3 regions of the Pseudoalteromonas sp. Z9A4 genome follow, and region 2 is predicted to be linked to each of the others. Evidence: predicted binding sites of a transcription regulator. Region 2 holds the regulator's gene; each other region holds the start of a gene.
The links. The regulator LexA, encoded in region 2, represses DNA repair genes until DNA is damaged. The targets are predictions, from matches to a motif close to TACTGTATNNNNATACAGTA.

Region 1 (5,264 bases), on a different contig from region 2:
CGCTACGAGCTGGACCATTTTCAACATACGCACCGTAAGGGCCCATTGCACGTGCCGCGTGACCCGTTAATGTAGCAACAGTAAACAACGTTGGGTTTATTTCGCCTTTAGCTAAATCTTTCATTTCGCTAAGCAGGTCACCCATTGCCAAGCGCCCTTCTGCATCGGTATTACCAATGCGTACACGGATACCTTCGCGGCTAGTAATAATTTCATCTGGCACAAAACAATCCGAACCAATAGAGTTACGAACAACGGCTAAGTACGATACCACCTTAACGCCTTTAGGCTGATAATCCGCAACAGCTTTCATAAAGCCCGCAACAGAAGCTGCACCGCCTTTATCACGACTCATGCCTGCCATATGGCCACCTACTTTTAAATCTGCACCGCCTGTATCGTATACAAGACCCTTACCTACAAACATAAGTGTGCGAGTAATTTCACCCTCTGGTACATATTCAAGCTTAACAACACGTGGGTGATGGCGCTCAACTGCATAAGATGCACGAGCAACAGTGCTTAGCATTGGGTAGTTTTTATCAATAGCTGCAATATCATCAATTACTTCAACTGCAATGCTTGAGCCTTTAAATAAATCAACGCAGTAATCAGCAAAACGTGGTGGAGCCATACGCTCAGGTTCAGTGCCACATAAATCACGCGCGGCATATTGGCCAGCTGCAATTGCATTAACAGCTTTGATTGTTTGCTCGCTTGCGCCAACTAAACCAATTTGAGTAATAGGTTCAATACTTTCACCGTGATATTCACGCGCTTCTAATGGCTGCCATAAGGCTTGGCAAGCGCCTAAATAAGAAACTTCTAAAGCATGCTGATAACGGCTATCACCATTTAAATTTGGTAAAAATAATGCAGGATTAACACTACCCGACGCTTTTGCTTCGTTAATTGCTAATTTAGCAGCATCAAAATAACGGCGAACATCGTCGTAATCTCTATTTAACGGACCCGTTGGCGCAAGTACAACGCGTTTGTTTTCAATCACTAATAAAGTAACTTGTTTACCAATGCGAGAATCAACTTTTGCTTGGTCTAAAATAGCATCACGTAATGAGTTATTTGGTAATTGAGAAAAGTCATCACTAATAATAATAAGCGCATCATGAGATGTGCATTCAAGGCTTGCACTAACCGCTTGAGGGTATGCCATAAATAAAGTCCTGTTAGAAAACATAAGCCCCTATTATCGTCGATTTAAATATTGAAGACCAGCAAGGTGCGATGAGCTAATTATACAACTTGCCAATAAATGGCAACTTGGAGTTACAGGCTTTACAGCTTAATCGAGAATACTCAGTTGGAAGTTTTGTTCTGGCTCGCTTTTAATGCCAACGCCTATGCCAAGTAATCTTACAGGTTGTTGTAGCCCTCGTTGATAGGCCTTAGTAAGGAGTTGAATAAATATTTCTGTGTTTAGATCGTGGTATGCCTGATCGGCTGAGGTCACTACAAAGTTTGCAAACTTCACTTTAACACTCAGCTTATTAATACGGTTTTGTAATTGCTGTTTATTAAGTCTTAAAACTAATTCGTCTAACAATTTTGGTAGCTCATCTAAGCACTCTTGCAAACTTGTTTTATTGTATTCGTAGGTATGTTCAACACTCAGCGACTTTCTGATGCGATCTGTTGATACTTTACCAACATATTCACCTGCACATTTTTGATAAAGCGACACACCAAAATTACCCACATGTTGCTGCATCCAGTTAACGCCTTTTTCACGTACATCCTTGCCGGTATATAAGCCTTTTAAATTTAGCTTTTCGAGCGTTACTTTACCCACCCCCGGAATTTTACCCAGCGGTAATTGCGCTAAAAAATCATCGATCTCATGAGGCAAAACGACAAACTGACCATTAGGCTTTTTTTCGTCACTCGCTATTTTGGCAATAAATTTAATTGGTGCAATACCTGCTGATGCAGTGAGCCCCGTGGCATTGTAAATATCGGCTCTTATTTGCTGTGCAATAAGTGTGGCGCTGCCTTTACAAGCGGTGCTATCTGTTACATCTAGGTAGGCTTCATCTAAAGAGAGTGGTTCAATTAAGTCTGTGTAGCGGCTAAATACTTCACGTATTTGGTTTGAAGCTTCTTTGTATACAGCCATACGCCCAGGGACAATAACTAAATCGGGGCATAACTGTTTAGCATGATAGTTCGACATAGCCGATCGCACGCCATACTCCCTCGCTATATAGTTAGCGGTTGAGAGCACGCCTCGTCGGCTATTGCCTCCAATAGCAAGCGGTACACATGCAAGTTTTGGATTATCTCGCATTTCTACTGCTGCATAAAAGCAATCCATGTCTATGTGAATAAACTTCTTCATCACCACAACACAACTGTTTATTTATACAGTCATTATTATGTAATCACTTGTGATAAGCAAGCCTAGGGCCTGTTTATCTTTCGAGGTTAAATTTGCAGCAGTATGTTTGGTATTTAGGCAAGGCAGAGCCTATGTAGTGTGGTTATTCCCCATAAATAGGCGATAACGTAGCACAAATGCCAAACATACGCTGCCCGAAGGGTTCTGCCTAGGGGCAATTTGCTCTTTGTTGCTCGGTTTTTACTTAGTCCACTAGGTCACAAACCTCGCGCCGCGATTAAATAGCCCCTAGATTGAACAAATTTTAATCCTAAAAGGTCAACAGGCCCTAGTTAGCGATTAAAAAAAGCGCTTATTACCTTCTTGCTCTTTATAACCGCGCAACCAAAACATAACCTCGAAAAAAAACCCTGCTAACATCAAAATAATAGCGCCTGATTCGTTACCCATTGCGTAACAGGTAAAAGAGGCTATAAAAACCAAACAAGCTAAGGACCAATTAATTATGTTCTGCATATTTCTACCTCTGTGTGTTTTTGTGTTTGTCTGTGCAATTTAACTGTAGACCTAAAATTAAATAGGTACAATCATCTTATAAAAAAACATGCCATTAATTACCTTGAGCTCGTAACCCCATGTTGATAATCTAAGTACTTTAAAATTAAGGGCCAATAAATAATGCAAACGTTTAAAGATCAGCACCCTATCCATACCGACATCACCGTAGCGTGGGCTGATATGGATGCACTACAACACGTAAATAATGTAGTGTATTTACGTTACTTTGAAATAGCCCGAATCGACTTCTTAAATAAAATAAATCTGTTCGATACAATAAGCCCTAATGGCGTGGGCCCGGTAATAAGCGAAAATAACATTCGTTATAAACGCCCAGTTATATTCCCAGATACGCTTACAGTCGGTGTTACTATTTCTGATATAAAAACAGACCGCTTTAATATGAACTATACCGTTTATAGCCATGCACAAAACGCTATAACAACAACAGGCACTTCAAAAGTGGTTATGTTTGATTTTGAAACAGGCCAAAAAGCCCTCATTGCAGAGCCTCTTTTATCGGCGTTAGTTAGCTACTCTCAAGACGAGCAATAAGGAATTCTCATGCAATACAGCCCACTTGGCAGCAGTGGTATTAACGTTTCAAGAGTATGTTTAGGCAGTATGACTTGGGGTAAACAAAATACTCAAAGCGATGCTGATGAACAAATAGCCTACGCGTTAGAGCAAGGCGTAAACTTTATTGATACAGCCGAAATGTATGCGGTACCGCCCTCTCCAGAGACCTATGGTAAAACTGAGGAAATTATTGGCGATTGGCTATCGCGTAATCAGCAAAAGCGCAGCGATGTGGTACTTGCTACAAAAATTGCAGGCAATGGATTATCGTGGGTACGTGATGGTGGCAATATTACGCGCCAAACGGTAATAGAAGCCGTAGACGATTCACTTAAGCGCCTTAAAACCGACTATATTGATTTATATCAGCTGCATTGGCCAAACCGCTCTACCCCGCACTTTGGCAGACAGTGGCCCGGCACTCTTAAATTTACCGACGTAAATACACAAGAGCAGAAAGCTAGTATGCTTGATATTCTAGAAGGCCTTAATGAATGTGTTAAAGCAGGTAAAATTAAGCACTGCGGTTTATCTGACGATACGCCATGGGGTATAAGCCAGTTTTTAAGTTTGGCCAAAGAGCATAACTTACCGCGTATGGTATCTATTCAAAATGAGTTTAGCTTAGCGCACGCTAAAGACTGGCCGTATTTAATAGAACAATGTGTACACGAAGATATTGCCTACTTACCGTGGTCGCCCTTAGCAGCCGGTTTATTAACGGGTAAATACCTAAACGGTGCTCGCCCTGAAGGATCTCGTTGGACCTTCATGCAGCGCAACGGTATTTTTAGAGATACACCCAATGCAGAGCAAGCCACTAAGCAGTATGTTGAGCTGGCTCATGCAAACAATATTACTCCAGCACAACTAGCACTCGCATGGTGTAACCAAGTAGATGGCGTAACCTCTTCAATTATTGGTGCAACAAGCATAGCCCAATTAAAAGAAGATATTGATGCATTTAACATCACGTTAAACGACGAAATTCTTAGTGAGATTAACACTATATTTAAAAACTATCCTATGCCTTACTAAGCATATACCAGTTAAAAGCAGCCTTGAACAAGGCTGCTTTTAACTAAAATATTTGACCCTACTACAACCAACACTATACTTTAATTAAGTTTTCTTAATTCAACGAACACTTATCAATGCTGAGAAACGGATACTATGCATTTTGCTTATTAATTGTATTTAACGCGCATGCTGTTGAACAAAAATTACAGCCTCTAGAAGAAATTATTTGGCTACAAAGTTACACGCCCCCTTTTCATATAGCTAAAAGCGAAAGTGCACCACAAGGCGGTATTTGCGACAACCTAACCGAGCAACTCATTAGAACCATAACAGATGTAAAACATACCCGCTTAATTGTCCCTCAGCAGCGTATAAATAAATATTTAAGTGAAGGAAAAAGCGTATGCTTCCCGTGTGTTATTTATAAAAAGCATAATAACCAACTACTTAACTACTCAAATCCAACAACGGTATATCCCCCATTTTCAATTATCACGACTAAAGAGCTAAAGCCCAAATTAGAAGAAAAGCACGGCTCGCCTATTCACCTTATTAATTTATTAACCGACCCGCAATACGTATACGGGCAAGCTGCTGCACGTAAATTTACAACTAAAATTAATACAATTATTGAAAACACAAAACAAGATAAAGAATCGTCGTTAAGTTGGAGTAGCGAAAATGAAAGTCAGGCTGTTATAGCACGCTTGAGTCATGGCTTTTTAGACTACTCAATTGATTACCCGTTTAT
Region 2 (5,264 bases):
ACCGCACCAAACACCATAATTAAACCATGCACTGTGGTCATTTGATTAAAAAAGTGAGGATCGACCAACTGTAAACCTGGTTGAAATAATTCAGCTCTGATCACCATGGCCATTCCACCACCAATTAAGAACATGGTCAGCGAAAAAATTAAATATAAACTACCTATATCTTTATGATTAGTTGTGTAAAGCCAGCGTTTAAAACCTTTAGCTGGGTGATGAGCATGATGAGCTTCATTGGCGTTAGGTTGTTCTACTATGCTACTCATTAGTTCGCCTCCACTTTGGCATCAAGTGCTGCCTGTATTTGACTCGGTTGAATAACATCACCCGTATCATTACCCCACGCATTACGTTTATAAGTAATAACCGCTGCTAATTGCTTTATAGATAACTGTTTGGCAAATGCTTGCATTGCCGTACTGGGTCGCCCATGGATAACTACATCAATGTGATCTTTTATATCGCCAAGCACTATAGGGCTGCCTTTAAGTGCAGGAAATACACCCGGTAACCCCATGCCAGTAGGCTGATGACATGCAGCACAATTGGCCATATATACTTGTTCGCCTAAAGTCATTAATTCTTCTTTTGGGAGGGTTTTATCAAGTAATGCGGCATCTGCTAATGCTGCTTTTTGTTTAGCTTGCTTTGCATCTGCAAGCCACGTTTTAAAATCAGCCTCAGATTTAGCGACCACCACAACGGGCATAAAGCCATGATCTTTACCACACAACTCAGCACATTGGCCTCGGTAAGTACCTTCTTCATTTATGTTCGTCCATGTTTCGTTTATAAAGCCGGGATTCGCATCTTTTTTAACTGCAAAATCAGGTACCCACCAAGAGTGAATAACATCGTCAGAAGTCATTAAAAATCGTACTTTTTGATTTATTGGCAGTACGAGAGGTTTATCAACCTCAAGTAAGTAGTTAGGATTTTTATCTGCAAGATTCGCTATTTCATCTTGCGGGGTAGATAAAATAGAGTAGAACTCTACATCTTCACCCATATATTCATAATGCCATTTCCATTGCGAGCCTGTAATTTTAATAGTGAGATCAGCTTTGCTGGCATCTTCCATTGCAATTAGGGTTTTAGTGGCTGGTACTGCCATAGCAATTAAAATAACAAACGGGATTGCAGTCCAAAGTATTTCTACTTTAGTGCTTTCGTGAAATTGGGCAGGTACAGCCCCTTTAGATTTACGGTGATGAATAAGTGCCCAAAACATAATTGCGAACACTATCACCCCAATCACACAACATATTATAAATATGGTCATGTGCAGCTGATATACATTATTGCTTATATCGGTTACGCCTTTGCGCATATTGTATTGGCTGTTAGCCAAAACTGGGTGCGAAAAAACACATAATATAAGCCACAAGGTAGAGGTCAGTTTACCCATGTGACGGCTCCTTTGATGCTATTGCGAATGCAAAGCGAAGAGGCATACGGCTTAAACGCCAATTCGTTATTTTTATTTTTTTAGTCAATCTCATTTAATATTGATTGGTTTTGCTGCGCCAACAACGGGTTTGTGTATATTGTGTGTTCTCAAAACTAAAAAGCTGTGAGTTATTATTAGCTCAGCACATTAATAATTAGCTAAAAAATGAACAACAAGCAAGTTTTAGTATAAAAAACAATCAGGTGATATTGAGTAATTAATAAAAAATCAATAACCAACTAGGTAACAGTAAGTTCAAAAGATGAGCAAAACAAAGGGGTTTAACGCATTCGAAGGGGGAAAATATAAGTGCAAAAAAGTTTACAGCTTAAATTGTCAGTGAGCTATTTATGCCCTATTTTTAGTGCGAATTTAAAACAAAAATGCGTACTAATTAGTACGCATTTATAAAACTGCTTGTTTAAAAGCTATTTTTAAAGTCACATCCAATCAGCGTTTCTTATAACGCCAACGGCTAAGCCTTCAATATTAAAAGACTCATTCTCAAGATCTACTTCAATAGATTCAAAATCGTCGTTTTCAGCATGAAGTAATACTTTACGACCCGCTTTCTCAAGACGTTTTACAGTTACGTCTTCGTCTAGGCGGGCAACAACAACTTGCCCGTTTTCAGCGGTTTGAGTACGATGTACAGCAAGTAAATCACCATCCATAATACCAATATCTTTCATGCTCATACCGTTAACGCGTAGTAAAAAATCTGCAGCCGGTTTAAACATTAATGGATCGATTTTGCAGTGACTTTCAACGTGCTCTTGCGCCAAAATAGGTGAACCAGCAGCAACACGCCCTATAAGCGGTAAACCTAATTGTTCTGGCTCTTCTTCTTCAATTAACTGAATACCACGGCTTGCACCTGGTTTCATTTTAATTGCGCCTTTTTTAGCAAGTGCTTTTAAATGTTCTTCAGCAGCATTGGCACTTTTAAAACCTAATGTTTGCGCTATTTCAGCACGTGTAGGAGGCATACCAGTGTCTTTAATAAAAACTTTAATTAGTTCGAGTATTTGAGCTTGGCGGTTCGTTAATGGTCGCATACAACTGGTTTTCCATACAGTACATTTAACTGTGAGTATATACAGTTAAATAAAAATCGCAAATTTAAATTAAGCCTTAAAATAGCCAAAGTAATTTCACTTGTGTACATTTTAGGGATATAACTAAAGCTAGGTTTATAAATGATTAAAAAAGCAAAGGAGTCATTATGAGTATTTGGTACCAGCCCATCACTTTAGAGCTGTGCAAGCAGTTAGAACAAGGCATTGATGGCCAAGGAACATTAATGAAAACCATGGGAATAGAAGTCACTGAAATTGGTGATGATTACTTAGTAGCCACTATGCCGGCAATTCCTGAGCATCATAACCCAATGGGAATGGTTCACGGCGGTGCTAACGTTGTACTTGCCGAAACAGTTGCCAGCTATGCAGCTAACTTTGTTGTCGATTTTACAAAATTTTACTGCGTGGGGCAGGAAATTAGCGCAAGTCATTTAAAAGCATCTCGCAACGGCACTTTAACAGCAACGGCAAGAGCGTTTCATATTGGCAAACGTAGTTCAGTGTGGGAAATAAAAATTACAAATAGCCGCAATGAGCTGTGCTGCGTATCAAAAATGACCGCAGCAGTCGTAGAGCGAAGGTAGTTACTTTTCGATTGGGTAAATTGTAATTTCCATACCCGCACCAATCGCAGATATACGTAGTAATGTATCTGCATCTAAGGCTTGATTAAAGCACTTAGGGGAAGTGCCTGATTCAAAACCAATATCAAACGTTCTACGTGAACAGCTTAACCATTGCTTTAGCGCGTTACGCGAACACGATTCAATAAGCTCACATATATGGTTTATTGCTTTGTCAGGCGTGTTTACTACACCTGTTGCTTCAATACGCGCTAATTGACGGTATTCGTCTTTGTCATAATGTAAAATCGTCGCGACTTTTTTCAAGTCTGCCACTAGCAAACTAATATCTTGCTTTGATTCAAGCTCAAGATCTACATTTAAAAATTGAATTTCCGACATCGTTTCGTATTTATCCTCTAATAATTTCATTGCAAACTTTAACGCAGTTTTACCGTTATACCAAATCAACTATGCTCTATTAACCACTTTATATAGATATTTCGCAGCTTTTAAGTATTTTTTAGCGTTTAAAGCTAGCTGGATATCAAACACTCAGCTCAATTAAACAAATAAGTCATGTTAGCAATTTAAGTGTAATCTTTTTTATTTTTAAATGATTACAGTAAGCTATAGTTTAAACTGCGACAAAATGTCGCAGTAACTAATCCCATTAATGTAATAAACTAGCCTCTAAAAATAATAAGACTAAAACATGAATAAAAAAATATTTAAGTATGCTCGCAAGTTACATAAATGGCTCGGTTATTTGCTCACATTACAAATTTTAGCTTGGCTATTAGGCGGTTTAGTCATGAGCGCTATTCCTCTTGATAAAGTTCATGGGGAGCATCTTGCAACACGTACTCTTAATAACCCATTTACGCAGGCTGATTATGTTGCCTCCCTTAACGATATTGCATCTCAGGTGGTTAATCCAACACAAATAATTTTTGAGAACTTTTTAACCACACCTATAATTACAGTAATAAATAAAGATGAACAGCAAAGCTTTAACGGTATAACAGGCCGGCCTTTTGAGCCGCCAACTAAAATACAAATTACCGCAAATGCTAAAGCACACTTACTTATTGATGCTCAAGTGACAAGCGCTGTACTGCTAAAGCAAGGTATGCGAGAAGTTGGATATAAAACCAATGTTTGGCAGGTACAATTTGACGACACATTTAACACAACACTGTATTTGTCAGAAAATAACGGCAGAGTTGTCACCGTTCGCAGCACACTATGGCGAATTTTCGACTTTTTTTGGATGTTACATATTATGGATTACGATGAGCGAGAGGATTTTAATAATCCGCTGCTTATTAGTTTTGCAGCAACCAGCGTACTTTTTTGCCTAAGTGGTATATTACTACTTATGCAAAACATACGACTAAAACGATTTATCCGAATTAAAAGTAAGAATAAATCAAAGTAGTCATATTGGTTTTTAAGAACTAGCGCACTCTCACCAAAGAGTAAATAAGCCCTAGGAAGTACCCAAGGGCAGATTTTATTCCAAGTGTTTAAATCGACTCAAATGTCGCTTTAACATTTCGTTTTCGAAAATCAACTCATCACGCTCATCCAGCAATTGTAAAACTAAAGCTATTGCCGACCAATCTAACGAAAAGTCATGTTGAATACGGGCCGCTTTTTTAACTAAGGTCACTGCAGATACCGTAAATTGCCACTGCGTAACATGCTTCCCCTCAATTGGAACCGCAATATTGTGCTCAACTAGCTCATATAAAATTGCTTCGCTAATATCACTACTCAAACATAGCTCTTTGCTAGTAAGTAAATCATCTTTTTGTGTCACGATAATTTGCATTATGGCTTGCTCCAGTTATTACGGGGATCAAAGTGAGCTTTTTCGGCTAATTCTTCCCAAAGTTTTTTACTGGTATCATCAACAGATGTTGGATTAACAATTTTAAGCACAGCAAATAAATCACCTTTGGCTTTTTTACTCATTAATCCCTTACCTTTAATACGCAAGCGTTGACCAGACTGACTATTAGATGGAATAGTTAATTGGATTTTGCCTGCCAACGTAGGTAAATTTATTTTTGTACCAAGAGCCGCTTCCCATGGTGCAAGAGGGACGACTATATTTAGGTTATGACCTTCAACATCAAATAATAGGTGGGGCACTAAACT
Region 3 (5,264 bases), on a different contig from region 2:
TTCAAACAACTTTACATGGGTAAAGAATCAAAACACAATTTTGAATCACTTCATACAAAAATGAATGAAATATTGGATAGCTACCTTTTTTACTGCATTACGGATGATCCCACTAATAATTTAATGTGGTCTCATTATGCTAATTCGCATAATGGTTTTTGTATTGAATGGGATAAGAGTTATGTAACCCCAGATAAGGTTACATACAAAAAAGCATTAGCAAATATTGATATTTTAGAATTAATAGAATCAACACTAGATTTGAGGTCAAAAGATGAATTAGGTATTCAAGCGTGGGATGCTCTAAAGGTGAAATTAAATGAATGGGAATATGAAAACGAATTTCGTTTAAAGTTAGGTAATGATTCTAAGCACCTTATTAAGCAAGATTTCAAGGACTTTGCGTTAGTTAAATCCCAACCTGAGTGGATTAAATCTATTATATTTGGGTATAGAATGCCTATGAAAACAAGGAAATATATTCGTGATAATGTTAATAAAAATATGATATTTAAAGAGATAGTTATTGCACCAGATAAATGTAGTCTTAATCTTCGAACATTGGCATAACAAGCACTTTAAACGGAACAAAAACAGTTTGTTACGTTTTGTTCCGCTACACATTATAGTCAGCAATTTTGTCCGCTTAAGTGGGCGTTAAAAGGAGAGACGGTGGCAAAGGTTAAGAATTTTTTTCTTTTAACATTATTACTTTTATCCGCATGTTCTTATGTAACAAACGAAACTGAAGTTGAGCGTAGGTATAAAAATGCAGGCTCATTAATGGGAACGGCCTTAGCCTGCGAGAACAATTTGCAAATTATCAACTCATCAAAAGCACTGGAAATGTATATTTCAAAGCAGGAGCTAGCTAAGTATTACACGAAAGAAAAACTAGACTACTTCTTAGCTGTGCATGACAGAGTTGCAATGGAAACATGGCAACATTTAGATGAAATTAAGGCAAAAATAGGTAAGCCACATAAAGTCTGCCAAAGCCCTAGTTTTAAAAACAATACTACAAAAAGTCTATATCGTTGTATTCATATGGGTGAAGCGACGGTGTGTCTGTAGTGTTTGTAACATATACAAGTGGTTAAACCCATCAACGGCTAATCCATAACTGGTATTAAAAATATTATTGGCACTATTCATGTGCTAAATTTTTCCTTACTTCTCAAAATTCTCAAAGTATTCTTTTTGCAGCTCTATAGTGAGTGCTTTAGGGCGAGTGCTTTGTACTCGGTTGCATACCTCTTCTTTTGTGTAATATGTCGTTTTTTAAATTCAGTGCTTATTGACTCTACATTATTTTTATATGGCAACTATAAGCATTACTGATTACAAGTTTAAGATTGAATAATAAGCATAAATACTAGATACTGTTTTTATATACAGTTATGGCGATATTATGAAAAAAGAATTACCAGCAAAATACTATTTAGCGCATTTTAGAGAGCTTATTGAGTTTGTAACTAGTAAATGTATGCATTTACTTGAGCCCAAACACAGTGAATTTATTAGTAAAATTAACCAGCTAGATGAGCAAAGCCAATGCATGTTGGCGCGTGTGTACTCGCGAAAGCCTTATTTAGTGCAGGCGCAATCGCTTAATTATGAAGAAATAACCTCGCCGCATCAGGCTATTTATACGCTAAAAAAAGCCGGTATTTTATTTGAGCCAAACGCGCAGCATTACCAGCAGCTTTTAGCGCACTTAACTAAGCCTTCTTTGGTTGAGTTGCTAAGTAATTACAGTGAGCAAATAAGCTTTAAAAAGAGCGCCGCTAAAGGCGCGCTGGTGGATATTGCGCGTGAGTTTTTTAAAGCATGCCCACAAGAGCTTGCGCCACTTTATAGCCAGTATGTAATTAACAACCGCAGTGATTACTACGAGTATTTTGAGTTTTTATTTGCAGGCAAACTAAGCAGTGGTGATGTAAATCATCAAAATCGTTTTGTAATGCGAGACTTAGGCTTAACCGCTACGCGCGAAGGGCACAGCGAGAGCTTGTCGCGGTTTGAAATACTTGACGAAGCGCAATCGAACTATTTACTAAACCGTTACCGGTTAGCATTTAAAAATATAACAGATGAGAGCGACTATGTTGCTTTAGCGTCGCAGGTTTTAGTGCAAGCTGCACATGGTGCAATAGCCGTTGCATTAAAAAATAAATTATTAGTTAGGCTTTATAGGCAGCTAAAAACAGGTGATAGCGAACTTGCTTTTAGTTTACTTGAAGGGTGCGCGGATGATAGCGAAGCACAAGAAATTCAAATAAGAGAGCAATACAGGTTTGGCAATAAAGAGTGGGTAAAAGCTCGATTAGAAGCCATTATCGAAAACCCACTTACTGATGATTTACTGTATTTTGCTGACGATTTTTTAATGCGTAAGTTTAATAAAAAAACACGTTCGCGTTTAAGTACCATGCTTGCCGACACTCAGTGCGTGCTAGAAATAGATGAACTGTACCGAGGTGAAGTAGAGCAGGGCGTAAACGATTATTATACTCGCCAAGGTATGGCTGTATTTAATACCGAAAACACGCTTTGGCAAAGTTTGTTTGGTTTAGTATTTTGGCATGAGTTATTTGTGGAGTCGCCTTATCCACCATGCAATGAGTTTGATATTTATCCGCAAGTGTTAAGGCTTGGTAATTTTTATGAAGCGCAGCAAACACAGATAAATGAGCGCTTAGCACAGTGCCAAACGTCGCAAGCATTACTTAATTTAGTATGCAAAAATGCAGCGCAATACTTTGAGCAGCCTAACGGTTTGTTTAGATGGCGCAGCAATTTATTAGAGCCGTTAGAAGCGCTTATTTTAAACAGCCCTATTAAGGCACTAATTGCGCACTTAACAGCCATGAGCAAACATTATTTACAGCTAAAAGACGGCTACCCCGACTTAATGGTAATTAATAATGGCCAAGTACATTTTGAAGAGGTAAAAGCACCGGGCGACAAACTTAGACGCAACCAACTAACCACTATTGATAATTTAAAAAATGTGGGCTTTACAGTACACATTGCTGCGGTTAAATGGTTTGTAGATCCACACCGTATTTACAGTGTGGTCGATATAGAAACCACGGGCGGCTTAAAAGGCGGTAACCGTATTACCGAAATTGGCCTTGTAAAAGTACAGCACGGAAAAGTAATTGATACTTGGACAAGCTTAGTTAACCCCGAGCGCCATATACCTGGATTTATAACGTCACTAACTGGCATAAGCGATAGCATGGTACGCAACGTGCCTGTATTTGCCGATATAGCCAAGCCGCTATTAGATAAACTCGCAGGCAGTATTTTTGTAGCCCATAACGTTAATTTTGACTATGGCTTTATTAAAAAAGAATGCGAGATGGCAGGGCACTTTTTTAAAATGCCAAAAATGTGCACCGTGGTTGAATCGCGCAAAGCGTTTAAAGGCTTAAAGTCGTATTCGCTTGGTAATCTCTCATCGCATTTTAATTTAAATTTAACCAGCCATCACCGCGCACTTGCTGATGCAACGGCTACTGCTGAGTTATTGTTACTTATTCAGCAATCCCAATTTAATTAAAGAGTTTGAGAAAAAGTACAGCTTAATAATTTAAAGACGCAAGGCATTCATGGCACATTCATTTTTAGTGTTCAATTGTGTATGATTAAATAATTACTTATAAACAAACCCTGAGCGGTCTATGAGTAAGTTAAATAATACACATTGATTGTGCGAGTAGTCGCTTTTTCAAAAATAAATAAGGGAATTTATGAAAATAGCATTATTAGCAGTGGTTACTATTTTGTTAACTGGGTGTACTTATACTGATGAATGCTCTGAAAATAAGCTTTTGTATGGTTACACAGAGGATAAAATTGATAATAGTAATTATCGAGTAAGGTTTAGGAATAAGGCGAGTGAGTCGGGTGATGCTAGTAATTTTGCTTTATTAAAAGCAGCCAAACTTACCCAAATACAGGGCTATGATTGGTTCGAGGTGACTAAGAAAGAAGTTTTTGTGAATCCTAAATTAGATGAGTGTGGTTTAATTACCAGGTCAAAAACTGAAGGTTTATCTATAAAATCAAGTAATGAAATATACACGCTAATAGCTATTAAGATGGGTAAAGGGATTAAAACAAAAGTGACCAGCTATGATGCGCAAGGTGTAATCAACGATCTAGCATCGAACATGGAATAGTAGTTTAATAATAGGGCTCCAGCGTTTTTTTGTAGTATAAAAATAGAAAAATACCATATCTATAGTTATAAATAGTGTGATTAAAAAGGTAACTGTTAGTATTGGGTGGAGTTAATATCTTTAATTAATTTTAAAACAACTTATAAGTTAGTGTTATACAGACTCTACAATTTTCCTCTATCAGAGCAACAATTCGATGAAATAGTTGCCCTATACAAACAGCAATATGATTTAAAAGTACAAAATATAAGTTGTCAAAAATCAGTAAGCGCTAAACATCGCTTTAACGAAGTGAAAGTTGATTGTGAGAAATACGAAGTCGTTGTAACAACTTACCCAATTGAGCTGGTTGAATAAAACTAACTTTCAGTTTGTTTTTTTTCAAAGTCGCTTTTAACAATATCGAGTGCTTTTAAGACCTCTTCTGGAGCAACATCGTGTTGCTCTAGTATCATAATTAAATCTACTGCAAGTTTAATATGTGTAGGGGCTTGATCAAGTGGGCTTGTCATTTAATTCTTTCTTTTTTGATATGTGGCTAATGGCAACATTTATTGCGGTTTGTACGCGTTGTTCCATATGTAGACGTTCTGATTGTGGTAGGTAAAACGCCATATCTACATCGTAGCGAATATATCGTGGCGGGAGCTGATTTAGTACCGTACAACAAAAGTCAGCCATTACATCTTCATCATATTTTTCATCAAGTTTAAGTTTGATGATTTCTTCAACTACAATCTTTTCGTAATAGTTGTGTATGTCTTCGTGTAATCGCATATTCCCACCGCTTTAAAATAATCCGTTTAACTGAGTCTATACTAAGGCTTACTATAAATCGATAGCGGCTTTAAATAGTTGTTTATGAACATTAATTAGTGAACTCAAATTACGCTGATAACCGCCGCCTAAAGCGCACATTAGTGGGATTTGATGTTGCTTACAGAAGTTGAGAACAAACAAGTCGCGCTCATATACGCCATTGAGCGATATATTAAACAAGCCTAACTCGTCTTTAGTGTAAATATCAGCGCCTGCATTATACAAAATAATATCAGGGTTATGTATGCGCACGCA

Region 1: a site for LexA is predicted at 2,368-2,387, ahead of dinB (DNA polymerase IV). Genes of this name have one in related genera too.
Region 3: a site for LexA is predicted at 1,381-1,400, ahead of GQR54_RS17235 (exonuclease domain-containing protein). Genes of this name have one in related genera too.

What each region holds. Positions count from the first base shown of each region.
Region 1 is NZ_WTLA01000016.1:57,796-63,059, reverse strand. It holds gene GQR54_RS12625 (leucyl aminopeptidase family protein) at 1-1,174, opposite strand, end outside; gene dinB (DNA polymerase IV) at 1,304-2,356, opposite strand; gene GQR54_RS12615 (thioesterase family protein) at 3,035-3,469, shown strand; gene GQR54_RS12610 (aldo/keto reductase) at 3,479-4,531, shown strand; gene GQR54_RS12605 (ABC transporter substrate-binding protein) at 4,648-5,264, shown strand, end outside.
Region 2 is NZ_WTLA01000042.1:11,910-17,173, reverse strand. It holds gene ctaD (cytochrome c oxidase subunit I) at 1-269, opposite strand, end outside; gene coxB (cytochrome c oxidase subunit II) at 269-1,411, opposite strand; gene lexA (transcriptional repressor LexA) at 1,894-2,511, opposite strand; gene GQR54_RS18785 (PaaI family thioesterase) at 2,679-3,119, shown strand; gene GQR54_RS18780 (hypothetical protein) at 3,120-3,500, opposite strand; gene GQR54_RS18775 (membrane protein) at 3,814-4,539, shown strand; gene GQR54_RS18770 (chaperone modulator CbpM) at 4,615-4,935, opposite strand; gene GQR54_RS18765 (DnaJ C-terminal domain-containing protein) at 4,935-5,264, opposite strand, start outside.
Region 3 is NZ_WTLA01000032.1:130-5,393, forward strand. It holds gene GQR54_RS17225 (DUF2971 domain-containing protein) at 16-570, shown strand; gene GQR54_RS17230 (hypothetical protein) at 673-1,074, shown strand; partial or broken gene GQR54_RS19655 (protein phosphatase) at 1,171-1,269, opposite strand; gene GQR54_RS17235 (exonuclease domain-containing protein) at 1,412-3,568, shown strand; gene GQR54_RS17240 (hypothetical protein) at 3,759-4,190, shown strand; gene GQR54_RS17245 (hypothetical protein) at 4,341-4,547, shown strand; gene GQR54_RS17250 (YbaM family protein) at 4,550-4,702, opposite strand; gene GQR54_RS17255 (late competence development ComFB family protein) at 4,686-4,967, opposite strand; gene GQR54_RS17260 (histone deacetylase) at 5,019-5,264, opposite strand, start outside.